Regions from separate parts of the Bacillus sp. AC266 genome, predicted to be linked through region 1. Evidence: riboswitches for the same ligand, from Rfam matches in the RefSeq annotation. Region 1 holds a riboswitch; the other holds the start of a gene.
What was found. Region 1 has a riboswitch for S-adenosylmethionine ahead of AC0IXC_RS26940 (MetQ/NlpA family ABC transporter substrate-binding protein). Riboswitches for the same ligand answer to the same signal wherever they lie in the genome.

Region 1 (7,848 bases):
AATCTGGTGGTAGAATTGTGAATATGACGTCGGGACAATTTAAAGGACCTATGGCAGGAGAATTAGCGTATGCAACAACGAAGGGAGCAATTGACGCTCTTACTAGTACGTTGTCAGCGGAAGTGGCCCATTTAGGGATAACAGTGAATGCAATTAATCCAGGTCCAACTAGTACAGGATGGATGACTGAGGAGATAAAGCAAGGATTAAGACCGATGTTTCCTTTCGGCAGAATTGGTGAGCCAAAGGATGCAGCAAGACTTATTAAGTTTTTAGTGAGCGAAGAAGCCGAATGGATTACAGGGCAAGTTATTCATTCAGAAGGTGGATTTAAGAGATAATTTTATAATTAAAAAGAAGGTATCTCATTTCAATGAGATACCTTCTTTTTAATCTTTCTTCAATCTTCGTGCAACACCATTCCCTAAAGACTGTAATCCTTGAACGAGGATAATCAAAATAAAGACTGTTGCATACATTACTTCAGGTTCGTAGCGTAAATGTCCGAATCGATATGCTAAATCACCAAGGCCGCCAGCACCTACAAGTCCAGCCATTGCTGTTGCACCGATTAAGCCGATCGTTGCGATTGTTAATCCAAGTACGAGAGACGGGCGAGCTTCTTTAACCATAACGTGCCAAATGATTTTTAAAGTAGAGACTCCCATTGCTTGATATGCTTCAATGACACCGCGATCCACTTCTAATAAAGCAGTTTCCATTAAACGGGCAATGTAAGGGGCTGTGAAGACAACAAGTGGTACGATAACACCTTGCACGCCAATGGACGTTCCCATTAGAAACTTTGTAAAAGGTAAAATGAAGAATAATAGAATGATAAATGGAAGAGAACGAATGATATTAATAACTGTATTAAGAATAGGATAGATAATCTTATTTTCTCGCTGTCCACCAGGTCTCGTTAAAACAAGTGTGACGCCGAGTGGTAATGCAATAAGAATAGAGATAAGTAGTGAAATAGATGTCATTTGAAATGTTTGAATTGTTGCTTCCCATATTACGTTACCCCACTCATCCAAAAAGGACTTGTTTCCCATAATCTGTTCTACCTCCTTCTACGATGATCCCTTGTTCTTGTAAAAATGATAAGGCACGGTGTACTTCACTTTTTTCACCTTGCATATGAACGGTCAGTTTCCCATATGCCTCATGTTTTAACTGCGTAATATTGCCTGATAAAATATTCGGATATACGTGGAAACGTTTTGTAGCGATAGCTAACGCTGGTTCTCCTGAAGCGGTTCCTATAAATGAAAGTGTTACGATTTCCCCGGTGCTTTGTAGTTCTTTCTGTACATCTTCTGGAATTTTAGCTGCAAACGCGCTATTTACAAATTTCTTCGTTGTTACATGTTGTGGGTTTGTGAAAATATCTTTTACGGTTCCACTTTCGACTACCGCCCCATGTTCCATTACAGCAACTTGGTCACAAATACGCTGGATGACATTCATTTCGTGTGTAATTAGCAAAATCGTAATTCCGATTTCTTCGTTGATCTTTAATAATAAATCAAGAATAGAATCGGTCGTTTCCGGATCTAATGCGCTCGTTGCTTCATCACTTAATAAAACTTCAGGCTCATGAGATAGTGCGCGAGCGATCGCTACACGTTGTTTTTGACCACCAGATAATTCACCTGGATAGGCATCTTTTTTATTAAAGAGATCAACAATGCGTAAATACTTTTCTACCCTTTTTTCAATTTCATTTTTGGGAAGACCAGATAGACGTAAGGGTAGTGCGATATTTTCATAAACGGTAACGGTTTTAAGTAAATTGAATCCTTGAAAAATCATGCCGATCTTTTTTCTCGCCTTTGCGAGTTCTTTTGTCGATAAGGTTGTTAACTCTTGTTCATTTACAATGATATCTCCTGTCGTTGGTTTTTCTAATAAATTTACACAACGGATTAATGTACTTTTACCAGCGCCACTATATCCGATGATTCCAAATACTTCGCCCTTTTTTACTTTAAGGGAAGTTGATTTAAGAGCCTCAACATTCCCTTTTTTTGTTGTAAATACTTTGGAGACATTTTTTAATTCAATCATTATAGTCAGCTCCTACCAAGACGGTAAAACAGAACCATCGAATTTTTTCTCAATGAAATCTTTTACTTCTTTAGATTGATAAGCTTTCTTTAATTTATTAACAACAGCATCATCTTTATTTTCAGTACGAACAACGACCCAATTCACATATGGTGAATCTTTTCCTTCGCGGAAAATAGAATCTTTCGCTGGGCTTAATTTTGCACCTAATGCAAAGTTTGTATTAATTGCAGCTGCCTTTACTTCACTTAGTTGTGTTGGTAATTGAGATGCCTCTAATTCAACAATCTTTAAATTTTTCGGGTTTTCAATTACATCTTTTGCAGTCGCTTTTTCTGTAGCTTTTGGATCAACCTTTAAAACACCTGCTTTTTCAAATAGCTTTAAAGCACGAAGCTCATTTGTTGGATCATTTGGGACAGCGATTGCATCGCCCTCTTTTAATTCTTTTACATCTTTTAAGCTTTTAGAATATACACCCATAGGGAATGTTACTGTGGAAAATACTTCAGTTAATTTCATGTTGCGTTCAGCTTTAAATACGTCTAAATAAGATTTAGTTTGATAGCTATTTACATCGAGGCTTTTTTCATCTAAAGATACGTTTGGTGCTACATAATCATTAAATACCTTTACATCAATTTCGAGACCATCTTTTGCTGCCACTTCTTTTACCTTTTCAAAAATTTGTTCATGTGGTCCGCCTGTTACACCGACAGTAATCTTTTTCTCATCTAATGCTTTTACCTCTTTATCAGAATTAGCACCACACGCACCTAACAATAATACAGCTCCGCTTACAATACTTAATAATACCTTTTTCATCTATAATTCCCCCTTAATATACGTTCCAAAATAAAAAGCACCTCTCAAAAATAAGAGAGGTGCCGAATAGACGAAATAGGTTCCTCTCTTATCTTCCAAAACGAAAATCGTTCTGCAGGAATTAGCACCTTAGCTTATACGTTCTAAGCTCGGTTGCCGGGCATCATCGGGCCAGTCCCTCCGCCACTCTTGATAAGAGTATGTGTATGTAGTTTTTAAATATGGTACTAATAGTAAATCTTACAAAAAGAATTGTCAATATTATTTTCTGAATATATTTTATTTTAAGGTAATCGAAACGTTCCCTTTTTTATGTCCCTTTTCCACATACATATGAGCTTCAGCAATTTCTTCTAATCGGTAAGTTCTATCAATAACGGGCTTTAGTTTTTCCGTTTCGACTAGTTTTTTTAATAGAATCATATCCTCTTTACTTACCTTGGCCATCATTCCATTAACAGATACATATTTTCCATTGGGTGTTAATGTATTTGTACAAAGGGATTTTTTATACTTCCCAACTGCATCAAATATAATATCGTAGCATTTGCCTTGCTTAGTAAAATCTTCTTTCGTATAATCAATTACTTTATCAGCTCCTAAAGATTGCACGAGTTCAAAATTTGAATTACTACAAACAGCCGTAACGGTCGCGCCGAAATATTTAGCAAGTTGTACAGCAGCTGTTCCTACTGATCCGGAGGCACCATATATGAGCACTTGTTGCCCTTTTTTTATACGGCCCTTTCTCAGGAAATGTAATGCTGAAGTTCCACCAAAAGGAATAACTGCCGCTTCTTCATACGTCACATTGGTAGGTTTTAATGTTATTAATCCACTTTCATGTACGCATGTGTACTCGGCATAACCACCGAGGTTTAGTTCTGTTAATGCAAAAATTGGATCACCTTTTTTAAATTGAGTTACATCTGTTCCTACTTCTTCGATTTCACCGGATAACTCTACGCCGAGTACAGGTTTTCTCGGTTTTCTGAAACCTAATATGATCCGCATAGGAATCCAAAATAAGAGGGGGCTATTAAAGCCGCGTATTCTACAATCTCCAGTCGTTACACTTGTTGCGTGAATTTTAATTAATACTTCGTTCTTCTTAGGTGTAGGTTTCTCTATATTTTGAAGCTGAAGAACGTTAGGTGGTCCATACTGTGTGCAAATAATCGCCTTCATAATGACCTCCTGAAATGAGTTGTTGTTATTTACATCATATTTAAAACCTTCATTAAACATGTCGCTATATAGCGAATAAAGATTAAAAATTATATAGATTTCGTAGGAAAAGAGGTGATATTATTTTGAGAAAGGGGGCGACATTATGAAAAAAACTATTTTTATTTCAAGTTTAGTGCTTGCAATCAGTCTGGGGGTAGGGTGTAGCAATGAGAAAACAACAAAGACTGATGAACCGAAAAAAGAAGCCATGCAAAAAGAAAAGGAATTAGCAGCGAAGGATGTTTTCAAGAAAACGAACGAAGCTTTTAAAAATGAAGAAAATGTAACGATGACATATGATGTAGGGATAAAAGCTGAGGGAACAGAGATGGATATATTAAAGGCTAAGATGCAATTAGAGCCAAAGACAAAGAATTCTCGTTCTGAAATGAATATTTCTGGTACAGATGTTGTAGTGTATACAGTGGATGGTAAAGTTGCTGGTGAGGTGAAAAACCCTAATACAGGAGAAGTTATAACCGTACCAGAGGAGCAATTAAACGCTGGTGGAATGAAAGCGACTCAAGATATTATAGATAAGTTAGAAGTACCAGCAGTAGTTTTAGATAAAATGAAGATGGAGAAAAGCGGAGATAAATATAAACTGAAATTTACATTAAAAGGGCAAGAAACAGAAAGTATGTTAACTAGCATGGATGAAACGCAGAAGAAAATGCTACAAGCACAAAACGCAAAGATAGAAGAAGTGGATGCAGAATATATCATTACAAAAGATTTTAAATATGAATCAGCGAAGATAGATATGATTATGAGTAGTAATGGTAAGGATAAGGCACACATTATTACGAATGCAAAATATACATCGTACGAAAAGTTTGAGCCAATACAGCTGCCAGCAGCAAAGTAACAGTCTTGATGAGGGAGGGACCTAAAATAAAGGGTCTCTCTCTTTTTTGTTAATACCTTCTTCGTAGGAAAGTAGGTACAATATGAAGAGGAAGAACGTTAGAAGAGGAGAGTGCCATTTGAAAAAAAGAAAGATAGCAGTTGTTATTGTAGCGTATACAGTGTTGCTCGCGACATCTGTATATACATACAAAGGGCAACTGGATCATCCTATTATGAGTGATGTAGGGAAGTTGCTTCCAACGAAAATTAAACGTGTTGAAAATGCTGAGGATGAACGTTCATTAAAACAGTTAGTGCAAGATGCAAATGTTTCTGGAGAGAAGATTTCTATTGCAGGTATGCAACATAGCCAAGGCGGACAGACGTATTATCCGAACGGTACGATGCTTGATATGAAAGGATATAATGAAATATTAGAATTCGATCCGGAGAAGAAGAGGATTAGGGTGCAAAGCGGTGTCACATGGAATGACATTCAAAAGAAAATCAATCCATATGGTCTTGCAGTTCAAGTGATGCAATCTCAAAATATTTTTACTGTTGGTGGTTCATTAAGTGTAAATGTACATGGGCGTGATATTCGTCATGAAGCATTGATTGATACAGTAGAGTCGTTCAGATTGTTAATGGCAGATGGTACGGTGCGTAATGTAAATAGAGAAGAAAATGCGGACTTGTTTCCATATGTAATTGGGGGATATGGATTATTTGGTGTGATTTTAGATGTGACGCTACAGTTAACAAACGATGAATTGTATGAAACGCATACGAAAGTACTAGATTATAAAGAATACTCTTCATACTTTAAGAATAAAGTGCGAAGGGATGAGAATATACGTATGCATTTAGCACGTATTTCTGTTGCCCCAAATTCATTTTTAAAAGAAATGTATGTAACAGATTATGTACTGGCAGAAGATCAACAGAAGCTGGGAGAGTACAGCAAATTAAAAGAAGAAAATATTATAGCTGCACCGAAATTTTTACTTGGGTTATCACGTTATAGTGACTGGGGAAAGGGCGCATTTTGGGATATACAAAGAAGTTATTTTGAACGTACAGATGGTAAGTACGAAACTCGAAATAACGTAATGAGATCTGATAGTGCTTTTATGGAATACGATAATCCAAACTTGACCGAAGTTTTACAAGAGTACTTTGTACCGATAGATGGTTTTGCAGCGTATATAGATGATTTGCGAAGCGTTTTAAATGAAGAGGAATTAAACCTTCTTAACATTACAATCCGCTATGTAGAAAAGAATGAGAATGCGGTGCTATCTTATGCGAAAGATGATATGTTTGCGCTTGTGCTTCTAATTAATCAAGGGCGTTCTGAAGATGAAATAAAGAAAACAAAAGTGGTCATTCAAAAGATGATTGATGTTACGTTAAAGCATAATGGAAGTTATTATTTACCGTATTATTCTTATCCGGAAAAGGAGCAACTAAAGAAAGCGTATCCTCGCATAGAAGAATTCCTTCAGAAGAAAAAGGAAGTAGACCCAGAGGAAAGGTTTGTGAATTTATTTTATAAGGAGTATAGCAAATGACATATAGAAGATTTGTAGCCTCACAAAGCATTATTATGATGGCAGGTAGTATGGTATTTCCTTTTTATATACTATTGCTTCGAAATGTAGGAAATAGTTTCTCGCAATTTGGCTGGGCGTACGGCTTATTTGCCTTAACTTCAGCTCTAGTATATCCGTTAGTTGGAAGAATCTCTGATAGGGTAGGTGATAGAAAGTTATTAATTATATACGCATGGTCCATGGCTATATTAATGCTTTTTTTCCCTATTGCAACAGAAGTTTGGCATGTATACATTCTCCAAATTTTAATGGGTATTTTAGGTGCTGTGCAGCGTAATACGGAGAAGACATCGTTAGCACGAAAGGTAGAACAGAAAAAAGCTGGTTATGAGATTGGAAAATATCATGTGTGGACATCGGTTGGAGGAGCAGTAGCAGTTATTGCAACGGGATATTTAGTAGATTTCTTTACGATTGGCACCATTTTTTATATAGCATCTATTTTATATGCAGTGAGTGGAATTGTATTAAGTAGCAAAAAAATATAATCATACCCATTTTTACCTGATTACCCTTTATTTGTTATACTTATGGAGAAGACAAAAGAAAAGGGGACATTGCCTTTGATGAAATTTATAGTTTTAGCTATTCTCACTTTGTTTTTGATTCCATGGACTAGAAGCGGTAATAAAATTCGCGCGGTGGATAAAGGAGGAAATGAGAAAGTTGTAAAGGGTAAGAAATCATCTATTTTAGTTATTCCTGTTTTATTTTGGATAGGTATTGCAATCTATGAATATTTCTGGCTAATTGATGATCGAGCAGATTCTATTCTTACTCATTATTCTGTTGCAGTAGCGATTTTAATTGGGCTTGTTTTATTCTCACAAGAGCAGGTAGGGAAATTAGAAGGTACGTTAAAGGGACTTCTAATGTTTGTCTTACTCGCAAGTTACGGCTATTTTGGTTATTTGCACGATATAGTAATCACGCAAAAAAAATATGATTCTGTTGTGAAGATCGAGAAAGATATTTCAGAGCCATTTACTGAAAATGATCAGCCGTTTACAGTGCCGCCAAAGACAGCGGAGAATAAGATGAAAAAAGTATTTGGGGATATTCCGAAAGTAGCTTATTTTGAGCTAGGAGAATTAACGCCACAAATGGTAAATGGCGAGGCCTTATATGTAGCACCAATTGAAGTTTCAGGATTTTTTAAAGCACGTAAAGCTGAGACAATTCCAGGGTACGTAACGATGTCAGGTACGAATCCTGATGCGGAAGCGAAACTGCACCTTGGTTATAAAATGAAATA
Region 2 (7,848 bases), on a different contig from region 1:
ACCTCCATATACATCTTCTGAAATAAGAACATGGTCACCTTGTGAAAGAAGGAGAAATGCAGTAGAAATGGCTGCAATGCCTGATGCAAAGGCAAATCCTTTTGTCCCGCCTTCTAATAAAGCAATGATATCTTCAAGAGCTTCACGTGTTGGATTTCCAGATCTACTATAGTCATACTTTCCGAAAGCATCTACATCAAACTGATGGAATGTTGATGTGTTATAGATGGGAACGTTAACAGCTCCTGTGTGTGAGTCATGCTTGTATTGATTATGCAGTAAAAGCGTATCTATGGAATAACTCATATTCTTACACCTTCTTTTACAAGTTTAATTGCTTGCTTTAAGTCTCGAATTAAGTCGTTGCTATTTTCGATGCCGACTGAAAAACGGAGAAGGCGATTACACACACCACGTGCTGTTCGAACATCTTCTGGAATATCGGCATGAGTTTGCGTTGCTGGATAAGTCATTAAACTTTCGACACCGCCAAGACTTTCAGCAAATGTAATTAAGGATAAAGATTGTAAGAAAGGATTAATCCAAGTTTCATCTTGAAGGCGAAATGAAATCATACCACCTCTTCCTGGATAAAATACATCTGTCACACCATCTTCATCATTTAAATAAGCAACAATTGCATGAGCGTTTTCTTCATGCTGTTTCATGCGAAGTGCTAAAGTCTTCATGCCTCGAATTAATAGCCATGAATCAAACGGGCTTAAGACAGCACCAGAGGCATTATGATAATGAGCAAGCTCCTCGCAAAGAGATTTCCCTTTCGCAACGACAAGTCCGCTTAGTACATCGTTATGACCGCCTAAATATTTAGTTGCGCTATGAAGGACGATGTTTGCACCTTCTGTTAATGGTTGCTGTATATAAGGCGTATAGAACGTGTTATCTACAATAAGAAGTAGTCCGTGCCTTTTCGCTACACTTGCTACACTTACGATATCAGTTACTTGCATTAATGGATTAGTCGGTGTTTCTATGAAAATAGCCTTCGTTTGAGATGTGATTGCTTGCTCAATTTGTTTAATAGATTGTGTATCTACGTATCTACATCGAATATTCCACTTGTCTTCATGTTCGGAAAATAGACGATATGTTCCCCCGTATAAGTCTTCAGATACGATAAGCTCATCTCCGGAACGGAATAGTGAAAGGACAAGGAGAACAGCCGCCATTCCTGAACTACAGGCATACCCTTGCTCACCGCTTTCTAAGTCTGCAATTGCCTGTTCTAAAAGGCCGCGAGTTGGATTTCCAGTTCTTGAATAGTCAAATCCAGTAGATTTACCAATTCCTTCGTGACGATAAGCAGTTGAGAAATAAACAGGTGGATTAACCGTTCCTGTTGTAGCTTCGCTACGGTTCCCGATTTGTGCTAGTTTTGTTTCGATTGTTGACATGTGAAAATTCCCCCTTTTTAAAGTGAACGACTAAGTGAAAATAAAAAAAGCCTTCTAAGAAGAAGGCTTTCGGATTGAATAGAGTCTTCTTCTCATCTGTCAAATCTTTCACAATTTGCTGGAATTAGCACCTTATTAACGAATGAATGTTAATGGTTGCTGAGGCGTCAAAGGGCCAGTCCCTCTACCTCTCTAGATAAGAATGTTCGTATGAAATTTTATTATGGTTTTAACTTTACAACAAAAGATAATTGAATTGCAACTTTATTTTAAATAATTTTTATTTTTCCGCAAGTGTCATTGACTTTTATTTTAGTGCGTGCTAAATTTATAAAAAATTAACAAACATTGTTAAAATGGGAACGTATTTCCTTTTAGCTACATAAATAAAATAATAAAGACAAACTCTTATTGAGAGCGGTGGAGGGAAAGGCCCTGTGAAACCCGGCAACCTTCAAACTAAATGTTTGAAACGGTGCTAAAACCTGCAAAACGTGTGTTTTGCATAATAAGAGGAGGAACAATTATGTCCCCCTCTTCAAAGTGAAGAGGGGGTTTTTATATTGATAGAAATGAGGGAGATTCGTGAAATTACTAGATTTATTATCAAAAGGAATTGTAATAGGTGATGGTGCGGTTGGAACGTTATTACATTCGCATGGTTTACAAAGTAGTTTTGAAGAATTGAATTTGTCTGACCCGGACTTAATTATATCGATCCATAAACAATATGTAGCTGCTGGAGCGGATGTTATTCAAACGAATACGTATGGTGCGAATGAAGCGAAACTCCGCATGTATGGTCTAGAAAATCAAGTTGTCCAAATTAATAAAGCGGCAGTGAATATTGCGAAAGCATCAGTAACAGATCGGAATGCAATTTTAGGGACAATTGGAGGTATGAAACATATTGGTGCTGTTACAACGACTGATATAGAGCGAGAATTTATGTTACTTGAGCAGGCAGGTGCTTTACTAGAAGAACAGGTTGATGGATTACTATTAGAAACTTTTTATGATGAATTTGAATTATTGCATGCGGTTAAAGTATTGCGTAAACAAACGAATATTCCGATTGTTGCTCAGTTAGCGTTACATGAGGCAGGTACGACTCAAAATGGGAATGATGTCAATGAAATATTAAAACAGCTTTTAGATTACGGTGCCAATGTTGTTGGATTGAACTGTCAACTAGGCCCGCTTCACATGACGGAAGCTTTCAAAATGATATCGATTCCTCAAAATGGCTATTTATCAGCATATCCGAATGCAGGTCTCCCGAATTATGTGGAAGGGCGTTACGTATATGAGGGAAGTCCAGCGTATTTTGAAGAAATGACACCGAAATTTATTGAACAAGGTATTCGTTTATTAGGTGGTTGTTGTGGTACTACCCCGGAACATATTGAAGGAATGAAACGTGCTATTGCAAATGTTGCACCTGTAATAGCAAAGGAGACGATTCAAAGGCCTAAAGTGGTCCATACACATGAGAAGCGTTCGAGAGCTCATGTTACTCTAGCAGAAAAGGCAAAGAAACAAACGACAGTTGTAGTGGAATTAGATCCACCGAAAACGTTAGACACGCAGCGTTTTTTTGAAGGGGCAAGAGCACTGAAAAGGGCTGGAGCGGATGCTATTACTCTAGCAGATAATTCATTAGCATCTCCTCGTGTTTCGAATATGGCTATGGGTGCATTATTAACGAAGCATGATATTCCAGTATTGACGCATTTAACGTGTAGAGACCATAACGTCATTGGACTACAGTCTCACTTACTTGGATTATCAGCATTAGGTATGGAGGAAGTGCTAGCTTTAACTGGTGATCCAGCGCGCGTTGGTGATTTCCCAGGTGCAACTTCTGTATATGATTTGTCATCGATAGAGCTCATTAAAATGATTAAAGAGATGAACGACGGACGCTCTATTTTAGGGAAATCAATTGGTCCGGCAACAAGATTTTCTGTTGGAGGTGCATTCAATCCTCATGTAAGGCATTTAAAAGCAGCGGTCAAGCGAATGGAACGAAAAATTGATGCTGGTGCTGAATATTTCTTAACGCAGCCGATATATGATGTTGCCTTAATAGAAGAAGTATATGAAGCGACAAAGCATTTGGAACAACCTATCTTTATTGGAATTATGCCGTTAGTAAGTAAGCGGAACGCAGATTTTCTTCATTTTGAAGTGCCGGGTATTACTCTCCCTGAAGAGATAAGACAAAGAATGGATGGACATGAAACGAAAGATGCAGCCATAGAGGAAGGGATTCGTATTTCACAAGAGTTGATCGATGCGGCGATGAAATACTTTAACGGTATTTATCTTATTACACCGTTTTTAAAATATGAAATTACAGAACATCTCGTGAAATATGTGAGAGAAAAGCAAGAAGTGAAAGAAGGTATTAATTGATGAAACGAATAGAAAAGAGATTACAACATGAAATTTTAATATTAGATGGTGCAATGGGAACGATGATCCAGCAAGAAGACTTAACAGCGGAAGATTTTGGAGGAGAAGAATACGAAGGTTGTAATGAATATTTAGTAAAAACAAGACCGGATGTTATTTTAAATATTCATAAAGTCTACATTGAAGCTGGAGCAGATATTATTGAAACGAATACGTTTGGTGCAACAAATATTGTATTAAGTGATTATGCATTGTCTCATTTAGATGAAGAGTTAAACGAAAGGGCAGCGCTTTTGGCGAAGCAAGCGGTTAAAGAAAGTGGGAAAGAAGTGTATGTTGCGGGAGCGATGGGACCAACGACGAAAGCGATTAGTGTTACAGGTGGTGTGACTTTTGAAGAGTTAATTGAAGCCTATACAAGGCAAGCGCGAGGACTATTAAGAGGAGAAGTTGATGTATTACTCGTTGAAACGAGTCAAGATATGCGTAATGTGAAAGCTGCGTACATTGGAATTCAATCGGCGTTTGAAGAACTAAACAAAATAGTACCTATTATGATTTCTGGAACAATTGAACCGATGGGAACGACTTTAGCGGGTCAAACGATCGAAGCCTTTTATTTATCGGTAGAGCATATGAAGCCATTATCGGTTGGATTAAACTGTGCTACTGGTCCAGAATTTATGAGGGAACATATACGTTCCCTATCTGATTTATCGGAGTGTTATATTTCGTGTTATCCAAACGCTGGTCTTCCTGATGAAGATGGGCATTATCACGAATCTCCAGCGTCACTTGCTGAAAAAGTAAAACGTTTTGCTGAAGAAGGATGGATTAATATTATTGGTGGTTGTTGTGGCACAACACCAGAACATATACGTGTAATGAAATCGGCGCTTGCCTCGATTAATCCTCGTGAGCATCATGAAAGGGTTGGACATGGAATTAGTGGACTAGAAGCGTTGCAATATGATGATTCTATGAGGCCTTTATTTGTTGGAGAAAGGACGAATGTAATTGGATCGCGTAAGTTTAAAAGATTAGTAGCAGAAGGGAAATTTGAAGAGGCTGCTGAAGTGGCAAGAGCGCAAGTGAAGAAAAATGCTCATATTATTGATATTTGTATGGCAGACCCTGATCGTGATGAAATAGAAGATATGGAAAGATTCTTGGCAGAAGTTACGAAAGTGTTAAAAGTACCGATTATGATTGATTCAACAGATGAAAATGTTATGGCGAAAGCTCTTACTTATATTCAAGGAAAAGGTGTTATCAATTCTATTAATTTAGAGGATGGAGAAGAACGTTTTGAAAAAGTGACACCCCTTCTTCGGAAATACGGTGCTGCGATAGTTGTAGGGACAATTGATGAAGATGGTATGGCAGTTAGTGCAGAAAGAAAGATAGAGATTGCTAAAAGAAGCTATGAATTACTAACGAAAAAGTATGGTATACGCCCATCTGATATTATTTTTGATGCGCTTGTGTTTCCTGTAGGAACAGGTGATGAAGAATATATAGGTTCAGCGGCAGCGACTATAGAAGGAATTCGTCTTATTAAAGAAGCGTTACCAGAATGTTTAACGATTCTAGGTGTGAGTAATATATCTTTTGGTTTACCACCAGCTGGACGTGAAGTATTAAACTCTGTCTTTCTATATCATGCAACGAAAGCAGGATTAGATTATGCGATTGTTAATACGGAAAAATTAGAACGCTATGCGTTAATTCCAGAGGAAGAAAAACGTCTTGCGGATGCATTATTATTTGAAACGACGAAAGAGACGTTAGAAAAATTTACAAACTTTTATCGTGTTGCCAAAAAGAAAGATGTCGTTATACAAGAAACGCTAACACTTGATGAACGACTGGCAAATTATATTGTAGAAGGTACGAAGCAAGGACTACAAGAAGATCTAAGTCTCGCGCTTACAGAAGGACGAAAACCTCTGGATATTATTAACGGGCCGCTTATGACAGGAATGGATGAGGTGGGGCGATTATTTAATGGTAATGAGCTTATCGTTGCTGAAGTATTGCAAAGTGCTGAAAGTATGAAAGCTGCCGTAAGTTACTTAGAGCCACATATGGAATCTAGTGAGAGTGCAAAAAAAGGGAAAGTATTATTAGCGACTGTTAAAGGAGACGTACATGATATTGGGAAAAACCTTGTTGAAATTATTTTATCAAATAACGGATATGAAATTATTAATTTAGGAATTAATGTTCGTTCGGATCGAATTGTTCAAGAAGTACAAGAAAAGAAACCTGATATTATTGGCCTTTCTGGTTTGTTAGTAAAATCAGCGCAACAAATGGTAACGACTGCTGAAGATTTAAAAGCAGCGAATATTGATATTCCAATTGTTGTAGGTGGTGCAGCACTAACGAGGAAATTTACAGATAATCGTATTTCTCCATCTTATAAAGGGCTCGTATGTTATGCAAGTGATGCAATGACAGGTCTTGATATTATTAACAAATTACAAAAAGAAGAAGAACGTGAAAAGATGAAGCGAGATAAAAAGGAACGCCATCTTCATATTGTGAAACAAGAGGAGAAAAAAATAGAAATTCCCGCAGTTATTGAGCCGTTGCCAAAAGCAACTGTTATAGTGCCAGATTCGACGAAACGAGTTGTATTACGGGATATTCCTGCCCTTCATCTTGCACCGTTTTTAAATAGACAAATGTTAATTGGACACCATCTTGGGTTAAAAGGAAACGTAAAAAAACTCTTGCAAGAAGGGGATAAAAGAGCACATGAGCTAAATGATTTAATTGATGAATTATTACAAGAAGGACAATCTTGGTTACGCCCAAAAGCGGTGTATCAATTTTTCCCGGCGCAAAGTGATGGACAAAATATAATTATATACGATCCGGAAGATCACACACGTATTATAGAGCGATTTGAATTTCCGAGACAAGGGAAAGCACCATACCGTACTTTAGGAGATTATATACGCCCGATTGGAGATGAGATGGATTATGTCGCTTTCTTATCTGTTACCGTTGGAGAAGGGGTTCGAGATATTGCAGAGGAGTGGAAGGCGAAGGGAGATTATTTACGCAGTCATGCGATTCAGTCGTTAGCACTTGAATTAGCAGAAGGACTTGCTGAAAAAACACATATGCTCATTCGTGATCGTTGGGGAATTCCAGATTCACCTGAACTGACGATGGAAGAGAGATTCCGTACAAAATATAGAGGAATACGCGTATCATTTGGTTATCCAGCATGCCCAGAACTTGCTGATCAAGAAAAATTATTTCGCTTAATTCATCCAGAAGAAATAGGTATTTCATTAACAGAAGGATTTATGATGGAGCCAGAAGCGTCTGTAACGGCTATGGTATTTTCTCACCCTGAGGCAAGGTATTTTAGTGTACTATAGTGTAGAAGGGGGAGACGTATGAAAAAAATAGTCTTTACAGGTGGCGGTTCGGCCGGGCATGTAACACCTAATTTAGCAATTATTCCACATTTACAAAAGCAGAACTGGGATATCTCTTATATTGGTTCTCATCAAGGGATTGAGAAAACGATTATAGAAAAAGAAGGAATCCCATACCATAGTATTGCAAGCGGGAAGCTACGTCGTTATTTTGATTTGAAAAATATAAAAGATCCTTTTCTCGTGATGAAGGGTGTTATGGATGCGTACGTAACAATTCGTAAACTAAAACCGGATGTTATTTTTTCAAAAGGTGGTTTCGTATCCGTACCAGTCGTAATAGGAGGGTGGCTAAATAGAGTGCCAGTTTTATTACATGAATCTGATATGACACCTGGACTAGCAAATAAAATTGCGCTCCGTTTTGCCTCGAAAATATTTGTTACATTTGAAGAAGCAGCGAAACATTTACCGAAAGAAAAAGTAATATATACAGGATCGCCTGTACGTGAAGACGTACTAAGAGGAAATCTTGAAAAAGGTTTAAAGTTTCTAGGGTTTTCCCGGAAGAAATCAGTTATTACTGTTATGGGAGGAAGTTTAGGCGCAAAGAAAAT

Region 2: another riboswitch for S-adenosylmethionine. It lies ahead of AC0IXC_RS10400 (bifunctional homocysteine S-methyltransferase/methylenetetrahydrofolate reductase); the one in region 1 lies ahead of AC0IXC_RS26940 (MetQ/NlpA family ABC transporter substrate-binding protein).

The regions. Positions count from the first base shown of each region.
Region 1 is NZ_CEEDEC010000010.1:14,330-22,177, forward strand. Features, by position in the region: gene AC0IXC_RS26925 (SDR family oxidoreductase) at 1-341, shown strand, start outside; gene AC0IXC_RS26930 (methionine ABC transporter permease) at 390-1,058, opposite strand; gene AC0IXC_RS26935 (methionine ABC transporter ATP-binding protein) at 1,033-2,073, opposite strand; gene AC0IXC_RS26940 (MetQ/NlpA family ABC transporter substrate-binding protein) at 2,086-2,898, opposite strand; SAM riboswitch class I at 2,984-3,097, opposite strand; gene AC0IXC_RS26945 (NAD(P)-dependent alcohol dehydrogenase) at 3,178-4,086, opposite strand; gene AC0IXC_RS26950 (DUF6612 family protein) at 4,232-4,996, shown strand; gene AC0IXC_RS26955 (FAD-binding oxidoreductase) at 5,115-6,551, shown strand; gene AC0IXC_RS26960 (MFS transporter) at 6,548-7,081, shown strand; gene AC0IXC_RS26965 (DUF3981 domain-containing protein) at 7,160-7,848, shown strand, end outside.
Region 2 is NZ_CEEDEC010000002.1:559,589-567,436, forward strand. Features, by position in the region: gene metC (cystathionine beta-lyase) at 1-306, opposite strand, end outside; gene AC0IXC_RS10395 (methionine biosynthesis PLP-dependent protein) at 303-1,415, opposite strand; SAM riboswitch class I at 1,505-1,618, opposite strand; SAM riboswitch class I at 1,821-1,930, shown strand; gene AC0IXC_RS10400 (bifunctional homocysteine S-methyltransferase/methylenetetrahydrofolate reductase) at 2,001-3,833, shown strand; gene metH (methionine synthase) at 3,833-7,231, shown strand; gene AC0IXC_RS10410 (undecaprenyldiphospho-muramoylpentapeptide beta-N-acetylglucosaminyltransferase) at 7,250-7,848, shown strand, end outside.